Regions from separate parts of the Pseudaeromonas sp. HNCC25DJ182 genome, predicted to be linked through region 2. Evidence: predicted binding sites of a transcription regulator. Region 2 holds the regulator's gene; each other region holds the start of a gene.
What was found. Region 2 encodes sigma-54, which starts transcription at its own class of promoters, with help from an activator protein. Its sites were predicted from a motif close to TGGCACNGTTTTNGCTT; they were not measured.

Region 1: a site for sigma-54 is predicted at 1,160-1,176, ahead of flhA (flagellar biosynthesis protein FlhA). Genes of this name have one in related genera too.
Region 3: a site for sigma-54 is predicted at 1,481-1,497, ahead of ACZYUB_RS12840 (P-II family nitrogen regulator). Genes of this name have one in related genera too.

The regions. Positions count from the first base shown of each region.
Region 1 covers NZ_JBVAYG010000008.1:44,873-48,152, reverse strand. Annotated here, with positions in the region: gene flhB (flagellar biosynthesis protein FlhB) at 1-1,097, shown strand, start outside; gene flhA (flagellar biosynthesis protein FlhA) at 1,212-3,280, shown strand, end outside.
Region 2 covers NZ_JBVAYG010000002.1:81,148-84,427, forward strand. Annotated here, with positions in the region: gene rapZ (RNase adapter RapZ) at 1-474, opposite strand, end outside; gene ptsN (PTS IIA-like nitrogen regulatory protein PtsN) at 482-928, opposite strand; gene hpf (ribosome hibernation promoting factor) at 931-1,218, opposite strand; gene ACZYUB_RS02190 (RNA polymerase factor sigma-54) at 1,240-2,718, opposite strand; gene lptB (LPS export ABC transporter ATP-binding protein) at 2,771-3,280, opposite strand, start outside.
Region 3 covers NZ_JBVAYG010000015.1:99,347-102,626, reverse strand. Annotated here, with positions in the region: gene acnB (bifunctional aconitate hydratase 2/2-methylisocitrate dehydratase) at 1-854, shown strand, start outside; gene ACZYUB_RS12845 (YacL family protein) at 955-1,326, shown strand; gene ACZYUB_RS12840 (P-II family nitrogen regulator) at 1,542-1,880, shown strand; gene ACZYUB_RS12835 (Fe(3+) ABC transporter substrate-binding protein) at 2,046-3,050, shown strand; gene ACZYUB_RS12830 (ABC transporter permease) at 3,081-3,280, shown strand, end outside.

The DNA of each region.
Region 1 (3,280 bases), on a different contig from region 2:
CCACAGGGCGAAAACTAGACCAGGCCAAGGAGAAGGGCCAGGTTCCCCGATCCAAAGAGCTGGGGACGGCGGTTGTGCTGCTGGCCGGGGTCATCGGTTTATCGACCGTCGCCAAGTCACTGGGGCAAGCCTTGCTCGATGTGTTTCACCGCAATTTTTCCTTCACCCGTGAACAGGTCTTCGATCCGTTTACCATGATCCCCGCCCTGGGCGCCGACATTGGGGATCTGATTGTGCCGCTGATCATGCTGTTTGCCATCGTCTTGTTGGCGGCGTTGGTGGGCAACTTGTTGCTAGGCGGCGTGAATGTCAGCAGCGAAGCCATGATGCCGAAGATGAGCAAGCTCAGCCCCATGGCGGGCTTCAAACGTATGTTCGGTATGCAGAGCTGGGTCGAACTCATCAAGTCCATTGCCAAAGTCCTCTTTATTGGTCTGCTCTCCTGGTCATTGATCATGGGGCAGTTGCCGCACATTCTGGATTTAAGCCAGCGTCAATTTCCGTTTGCCATCTATGACGCACTGGAGCTTTGCCTATGGGTTGCTGTCGGGATTTGCTGTGCGTTGCTGCCTATTGTGGCGATTGATGTCCCTTTCCAGATGTGGAATCACAATAAACAACTGCGCATGAGTAAGCAGGAAATCAAGGATGAATATAAGGACTCGGAAGGGAAGCCCGAGGTCAAGGGACGCTTGCGTCGTCTGCAGTATGAGATGGCCAATCGCCGCATGATGGCGGAGGTGCCTCAAGCCGATGTGGTGGTCACCAACCCGACGCACTACGCCGTGGCTCTCAAATATGAACGCGATAAACCGGGCGCGGCGCCCATTGTGTTGGCCAAGGGCGTGGATGAGGTGGCGATGAAGATCCGGGAGATTGCCCGGGAGTGCGGGGTGACTAGCGTGGCCTCACCGGCTTTGGCTCGAGCCATCTACCATACCACCAAGCTCAACAAGCAGATCCCCGATGGCCTATTCGTTGCGGTTGCCCAGGTACTGGCCTATGTGTATCAATTACAGGCCTACAAACAGGGTCGAGCCGCCCCACCGCGTAAATTGGCCGATGAGCTGCCGATCCCTGATGAGTTAAGGTATTGACATTTTTTTGACGTTAACCGGCTAGCATTATTTATCATAATAAAAATCAAATGGTTAATCGGTGGCTTGTTTTTTGCTAGTCTAGGTTAACGCCATATTATTCGACAGACTGCCATGGAAATGAGAGCCACCTTCGCCTCGCTGGGTCAATATCGCCATCTGCTGAACCGTGGTATGGGTACCCCGTTGCTGGTCTTGGCCAGCCTCGGCATGGTCGTGCTACCCATGCCGACCTTCCTGCTGGATGTGTTGTTTACCTTCAACATTGCCCTGTCGTTGGTGGTGTTGCTGGTTGCGGTTTATTCCCGTCGGCCGCTCGATTTCGCAGCCTTTCCGACGATCCTGCTGGTGGCCACTTTGTTGCGTCTGGCCTTGAATGTGGCATCGACTCGAGTCGTGCTGCTGGAGGGGCATAACGGTTCTGCGGCTGCCGGTCATGTCATCGAAGCCTTCGGTAATGTGGTTATCGGTGGCAACTATGCGGTCGGTCTTATAGTTTTTATCATCTTGATGATCATCAACTTTGTAGTCGTCACCAAGGGTGCTGGCCGTATTTCCGAAGTAAGTGCGCGCTTTACTCTGGATGCGATGCCCGGTAAGCAGATGGCGATCGATGCTGACTTGAATGCGGGCCTGATCAATCAGGATGAAGCGAAAAAACGGCGTCAGGAAGTGACCATGGAAGCCGACTTCTACGGCTCCATGGATGGTGCATCCAAGTTCGTCAAGGGGGATGCCGTGGCCGGTATCCTCATCCTGTTTATCAACATCATCGGTGGTTTCATCATCGGTATGGCTCAGCACGGACTGGGCTTTAGCGACGCCGCTGCTATCTATACCTTGTTGACCATCGGTGATGGTTTGGTTGCCCAGATCCCGTCGTTACTGCTTTCCATCGCGGCGGCGATCATCGTGACCCGGCAGAATACTGACCAGGACATGGGGCAGGTGGTGCTCAACCAGATGTTTGAAGAGCCCAAGGCGCTGATCATTGCCTCTGCGGTGCTGATCATCATGGGCCTGGTTCCCGGCATGCCACACCTGGCCTTTTTGTCGTTAGGCTTTCTCGCTGCTTTTGGGGCCTGGTTGATGGTGCGCAAAAGCAAAAAGCGCAAGATGGATGCCGAAACCAAGGCACTGGCTCCGATGGATGATGTCGCCGTACCCGAGCATAAGGATTTGAGCTGGGATGATGTGAGCCCGGTCGATGTGATTGGTCTGGAGGTTGGTTACCGTCTGATCCCCATGGTGGATAGAAGCCAGGGCGGCGAGTTACTGAATCGAATCAAGGGGGTACGCAAGAAGCTGTCCCAAGAGCTGGGTTTCCTGGTGCCCCCCGTTCATATTCGCGACAATCTGGATTTGCAGCCCAATCAGTATCGCATCACGTTGATGGGCGTCAACATGGGCGAGGCCGAGGTCTATCATGATAAAGAGATGGCGATAAACCCGGGCCAGGTCTTTGGTGCGGTGCAGGGATTGGAGACCCGGGATCCGGCCTTTGGTCTGGATGCGGTCTGGATTGCCCGTGAGCAGTCTGATCAAGCCCAGAGCCTGGGCTATACAGTGGTGGATGCCTCGACGGTTATTGCTACTCATATGAGTCAGTTGCTGACCAGTCAGGCAGCCCAGCTGCTTGGCCATGAAGAGGTGCAGAATCTGCTGGATATGGTGGCTCGTGCGCAACCCAAACTGGTTGAGGGCTTGATCCCCGGTGTGATGAGCCTGGGAACCTTGGTCAAGGTATTGCAAAACCTGTTGACAGAAGGGGTGCCGGTGCGTGATATGCGTACCGTGCTGCAAACGCTGGTGGAGTACGCTCCGCGCAGTCAGGATCCTGATGTGTTGACTGCCGCTTGTCGCATCGCATTACGGCGTCTGATCGTGCAGGAGATCATCGGTGGTGAATCGGTCATTCCGGTAATCACTCTGGCTCCTGAGCTGGAACGTATTTTGCACCAATCCCTGCAGGCGGGTGGTGCTGAAGGTGCTGGTATCGAGCCTGGGCTGGCGGAGCGGATGCAAAAATCCCTGACTGAAGCCGCACAGCGTCAGGAGCTTGAGGGGCAGGCTGCCGTATTGCTGACCTCGGGCGTCTTACGCAACACATTAGCTCGTTTTGTGAAGAACTCCATTCCTGGATTACGAGTCCTCTCGTACCAGGAAATTCCTGATGATAAACA
Region 2 (3,280 bases):
TTTGCGTCCCAAAACTCGTTCACAGATCTGCTCGCTGAGGTCGTGAATGCTCAGCATGCTGGTATCAATCCGCAGATCCGCCGTGGATGACAGGGGCGCTAGGAGATGGGTCTCTTGTTGGATGGCTTGATCCAGCGAGAGGTGCTTGCGCGACAGTGGATGTAAACGCCTGCTTTCGCCATAGCGACGGATCAGCGTGGCATTATCGGCATCGGTAAAAATACTGGAAAATTCGATATCGCTGGCCTGACGGATTTGGCCCAGCAGGTTATCAATATCACCGCTTTCATCCGGCATGTTACGCACATCAATGCTGACGGCGAGTTGGTCATAACGATCCCGGGCTTCCAGCACCAATTGGGGCAGTAAGGTAACCGGAAGATTATCGACGCAATAGTAGCCCAGGTCTTCTAGGACACGCAGGGCTATGGTTTTTCCCGAGCCAGAGCGGCCACTGACCACGATCAATTTCATGGGCGCCTCAGGGGGCAATCATCAGTTGATAGAGCGCTTCGTCATTCTCGGCCTGGCGGAGTAGACGACAAAAAGCCTTGTCATTCAACTTGCTAGCGATAAGTGAGAGCGTCTTGAGATGGGTTTTACATTCACTTTCCGGTACCAGCAGGGCAAACAGGATGTCGACAGGCTGGTTATCGATCGCATCGAAGGCAATGGCTTGATCCAGTGTCAGAAATACCGCTGTCAAAGGGTGTCCGTCCGGGATCCGGCCATGAGGAATGGCGATGGCGCCGCCAATGCCGGTACTGCCCATCTTTTCACGGGCCAACAGGCGTTCAAATAGTTCTTGCTCATCCAATCCTAACCGCTGGGCGGCCAGTTCACTGATGAGTTCAATGGCGCGTTTTTTACTGGAACAAGGGACTGCACTTTTGGTGCAGTCCCTGCTGAGAAAGTCCTGAATTAACATAGTTACTTACTATTCAATTTTTCTTTGTGCTTGATGATCTGGCGATCCAGCTTATCAATCAAGGTATCGATTGCGGCATACATGTCGGCTTGCTGGGAATTGGCAAAAATCTCGCCCCCATTGACGTTGAGTTTGGCTTCGGCGATCTGGTTGAGCTTTTCAACCGTGAGAATGACTTGAACATTATTGATCTGTTCGAAGTGACGCTCCAGCTTGGCAAATTTGCTATTTACGAAGTCACGCAGCGGGTCGGTAATTTCGATGTGATGACCTGACAGGTTAATTTGCATAACGTCTTCCTTTTGTTTGGCCTACAACAGGCGTTTGCGCTGACTGGATGGCGGTATTGACAAGGACTCTCGATACTTAGCGATGGTCCGTCTGGCTACCATAATACCTTGTTCAGTAAGCAAATCCGCGATCTTGCTATCGCTTAAGGGTTTTGCTGTATTTTCCGCCGCGACCAGCTTCTTGATCAAAGCCCGGATTGCGGTGGAGGAACACTCCCCTCCATTATCAGTATTGACGTGACTTGAGAAAAAGTACTTAAGTTCGAAGATTCCACGAGGCGTATGCATGAATTTTTGTGTGGTCACGCGCGAAATGGTCGACTCATGCATTTCTACCGCTTCGGCGACATCATTCAGAACCATGGGCTTCATGGCCTCTTCGCCATATTCGAAGAAGTCTTGCTGCTGCAACACGATACAATTGGCTACTTTCAGCAGGGTCTCATTCCTGCTCTCCAGGCTCTTGATAAACCATTTGGCCTCTTGCAAGTGTGAGCGGATGAACTGACTGTCACTGCTGTTTCGCGCGCTGCGGGCCATGGAGGCATAGGTTTCGTTGATGCGAATTTTCGGCATGGCGTCCGGGTTTAATTCCACCACCCACTTGCCCTGTTTCTTGCTGACTGCGACATCCGGAATCACATATTGGGAGTCGCTTTGGATGATACTGTTGCCGGGCCGCGGCTCCAGATGCTGGATCAGATCCAGTGCTTCTTTGAGCTCGCCCTCTTTGAGCTGCATCTTGCGAGCCAGATTGCGATAGTCCCGACTGGCCAGCAAATCCATATGCTCTTGCAGGATGGTTTTAGCTTCTTGAAGCCAAGGCGTGGTCTGTGGATATTGTCCCAGTTGGATCAACAGACACTCCTGGACGGAGCGGGAGGCGACACCGATGGGATCAAAGTGCTGCACTCGTTTGAGTACGGCTTCGACTTCATCCAGTTCGACTTCCTGTTCATCGGACTGCACTGCTTCAAGAATATCTTCCAGAGTGGCCGTCAAGTAACCGGATTCATCAATGGCATCGATGATCGAGAGCGCGATTGCCTGATCCAGCTCGCTAAATGGCGTCAACTGCATTTGCCAAAGCAGATAATCTTGTAGTGTTTCTGTGGTTTCACCCTGATAGACAGGCTCATCATCGCCGCTGGGTAAGCCACTGGCCTGATGGGTTCCTGCGGTATACAGCTCATCCCAGGTGGTATCCATCGGCAACTCATCCGGCATGTTTTCCTGATTGAGTGCGTCGCTGGTGTTGAGCTGGCTACCATCCTGTTCATCTCGCGCTTCGTCAGCGGCTTGGGCATCGTCCCGTTCTTGCTCCGACATGGGCTCCAGATTATCACTCTCCTCCTGCTCCAGCAGGGGATTGGCATCGAGTGCCTGCTGGATCTCCTGTTGGAGCTCCAGTGTGGAGAGTTGTAGCAAGCGTATGGCTTGCTGAAGCTGTGGCGTCATGGCCAATGACTGACCAAGGCGCAACTGTAAAGTCGGTTTCATTAGTATCGCTCTTTCCTTAAATCGACAAACCGGGTCCTGCAGAGAGTGTTACCTATAGGGTGAATCCTTCTCCCAGATAAACTTTTTTCACCTGTTCGTTGTTGAGGATGTCGCTTGGTGCGCCCTCGGCAATAAGCTTGCCATGACTGACGATATAGGCTTTCTCGCAGACATCCAAGGTTTCTCGTACGTTATGATCGGTAATTAATACCCCAAGCCCACGATCGCGTAAATGTTCGATGATGCGTTTGATGTCGATCACCGAGATAGGGTCGACACCGGCAAATGGTTCATCTAACAGGATAAATCTGGGGTCTGCGGCCAGAGCTCTGGCGATTTCCACCCGTCGTCGTTCACCGCCGGAGAGGCTCATGCCAAGGCTATGGCGGATATGACTGATGTGAAACTCCTCGAGAAGAGACTCCATCTTGTCCGTTCTTTCCTCCCGGGTGAGATCACCACGGACTTCCAGTACACCCATTAAATTTTGTTCCACCGTGAGGCGACGGAAGATCGAGGCCTCCTGGGGGAGGTAACCAATGCCGTTTCTGGCGCGTTCGTG
Region 3 (3,280 bases), on a different contig from region 2:
AAGGCTTGCCGGAGCTGAAGGTCGAGCAAGCGTTTGAATTGGCAGATGCCAGCGCAGAACGTTCCGCAGCTGGTTGTACCATCAAACTGGACGAGGCGCCGATTGCCGAATACCTCAACTCCAACATTGTCATGCTCAAATGGATGCTGGCGGAGGGATATGGGGATGTTCGCACCATCAGCCGTCGGATCAATGCGATGGAGGCCTGGTTGGCCAAGCCGGAGCTGATGCAGGCGGATGCCGATGCGGAATATGCCGCGGTAATCGAGATTGATCTGGATACCATCAAGGAGCCGATCCTCTGTGCGCCGAATGATCCAGATGATGCCCGTTTGCTGTCCAGCGTGGCCGGTGACACTATCGATGAGGTGTTTATTGGTTCCTGCATGACCAATATCGGGCATTTCCGGGCGGCCGGTAAGCTGTTGAACCAGTTCAAAGGCCAGTTGACGACTCGTTTATGGATCGCGCCGCCGACCAAGATGGACAAAGATCAACTGACCGAGGAAGGCTATTACGGTATCTTCGGTCGTGTGGGCGCGCGAATTGAAATCCCGGGATGTTCACTCTGTATGGGCAACCAGGCGCGTGTCGCTGATGGTGCCACTGTGGTTTCTACGTCGACTCGCAACTTCCCGAACCGATTGGGGCAGGGGGCGAATGTCTATCTGGCATCCGCGGAGCTGGCGGCCGTGGCGGCCATCTTGGGTCGGATCCCGAGTGTCGAGGAATATCAGGGGTATGCTCGTGAATTGGATACCCTGGCGAGTGATGTTTATCGCTACCTGAACTTTAACCAGATTGCCAGTTACACCGCGAAGGCCGACCAGGTCATTCTGCAAGTTCCGGCGTGATGGATGCTGAGTGGCAGGAACGGGGCGCATGATGCGCCCCGTTTTTTTATGATATGCCCTTCTGGCGCTAGAATGAGAAGAGCAGGCTGAGGGGGTTAAGATGGATTATGAATTTATCAAACAGGCGGATGGGCGTTTGCGTGTCAAATTGGCCATGGGACACGAGGCGTTTGGTCATTGGTTGAATGATGCGATCGCCTCGAATCTGACTCTATTGGCTGATATTTTACGAGATGTTGAACGAGTCCAGCAGGGTGAGGTCGAGATGCTGACCTTGCATAGCGCCGGGTATACCTTGCAATTGGGGGATGGAGAAGCCGAAATCTCGGCCAATGTGGTGCAATTTGAATTTGGCGATGAGTTGGAGCCGGATATGGCCTATTACGATGATGAACAGATGTCGGGCTGTGGGCTGGAGGATTTTCAACGCTTGTTATTGGCGTGGCAGGATTTTGTCCAATCGGAGTCCTAAGCTGAGCTGTCGTGCGGGGTGATTTTTGTGCTGCACCAAATTGGCGCCCTGTTCAGTGACATCCCGAACTGAGCTGCACCAATTGTAATGGAAGATGGCTGGTTAATTTGATTTTTTATATTTATCTATATGAATAATATGGGTTTTATTATTGTGGCATAGACATTGAATTAGTTTGTTAAACCCAATATCAACCAGGGAGTGGGAGACAAGGTATGAAGCTTATCAGTGCAATTATTAAACCATTTAAGCTGGATGACGTGCGTGAGGCGGTAGCGGCTCTGGGCGTTGACGGTATGACAGTGTCCGAAGTGAAAGGTTTTGGTCGTCAAAAGGGCCACACCGAACTTTATCGTGGTGCCGAGTATCAAGTTGATTTTCTGCCAAAAGTGAAACTGGAAATTGCCAGTGTGAGCGAGAATGTCGAGAGTATCATCGAGGCAATCTGCAAGGCGGCATATACCGGCAAGATCGGTGATGGCAAAATCTTCGTGTATGACCTGGCCCATGTGGTACGTATCCGTACCGGTGAAGTCGACGACGAAGCCATCTAGCGGTCTCGGGTGTTGACTTCGTTCGGAGGGCACCCGCCATTTCATGATGTATTGAGCTGTACTTGAGACCCTTAGGGGTCTTTTTTTATTTCTATTGAAGCAATAAATGCGAATGACTATCATCAGCGTGAATTTTTTTGATTTACGTCAAGGGATGGTGGGTTTATGGGTTGGCGGCATCTGGTCAGTTTATCTCTATTGTTGGTTTTTCAGGCGCAGGCGGCTGAAGAGGTCAATGTCTATTCGGCGCGTCAGGCGCATTTGATTGAACCTATCGTGCGGCAATTTACTGAGCAAAGCGGTATCAAGGTCAATCTGGTTTACGCCGAAGATGGACTTGCCGAACGATTGAAGCGCGAAGGGCGGTTAACGCCCGCCGATCTGGTTTTGACGGTGGATATTAGCCGTCTGATGGAGCTGGTTGATGCGGATCTGGTGCAACCTGTTCGTAGCCCGTCTTTGGAGCAAGCAATTCCGGCTCAGTATCGGGATCCAGAAGGCAAGTGGTTTGCCCTTACCACGCGAGTCCGTGGCATTTACAGCAGCAAAGAGCGTTTGGGGCAGTTGAGCACCATTCGCTACGAAGACTTGGCGGATACCAAGTACAAGGGACGCATCTGCACCCGGAGTGGCAAGCATCAGTACAATGTGGCGCTGGTTGCTTCCATGCTGGCTCACCAGGGTGAAGCCAAGACCCGTCAGTGGTTAGAGGGGGTTAAGGCGAATCTGGCACGCAAGCCTCAGGGGAACGATCGGGATCAGGTAAAAGCGATCAAGGAGGGGGTCTGCGACCTTTCTCTCGGCAACAGTTATTACTACGGCAACATGCTGGAGGATGCCAATCAGAAGAGTTGGGCTGAGGCTGTCTATCTCAACTTCCCTAATCAGGCTGACCGAGGCGCGCACGTTAATGTCAGTGGCGTGGTCATGACCAAGTATGCCAAGCACCCAAAGGCGGCTCAACGTCTGATGGAGTACTTGGTCGGGGATCAGGCGCAGCAGCTCTACGCCGAGCTGAACAAAGAGTATCCGGTCAAGTCAGGGGTGGCCCTGTCGCCGTTAGTGGCTTCCTGGGGGCAATACCGTGCGGATGATTTGCCTCTTATTGCGATCGCCAAGCACAGAACCCAGGCGATGAAGTTGTTGGATGAGGTGAAATTCGATCTCTAATCTCACCTTTTCAACCGGCGAAAACGCCATATGAAGGCGGCTATCTGGATGGCGAGCAGCAGAGGCATTGCTCTGCTGCTCTGTTTCCCGTTGTTGGCTTTGTTGATCGAGGCCGGGTTGTCGCCTCTGGAGCTGCTGGCTCATCTCTGGGCCACCGTATTGCCGACTTATCTGCTGAACTCCGGGGCACTGGTGTGTGGCACTGTCTTGGTCTGCTTACTGCTGGGGGC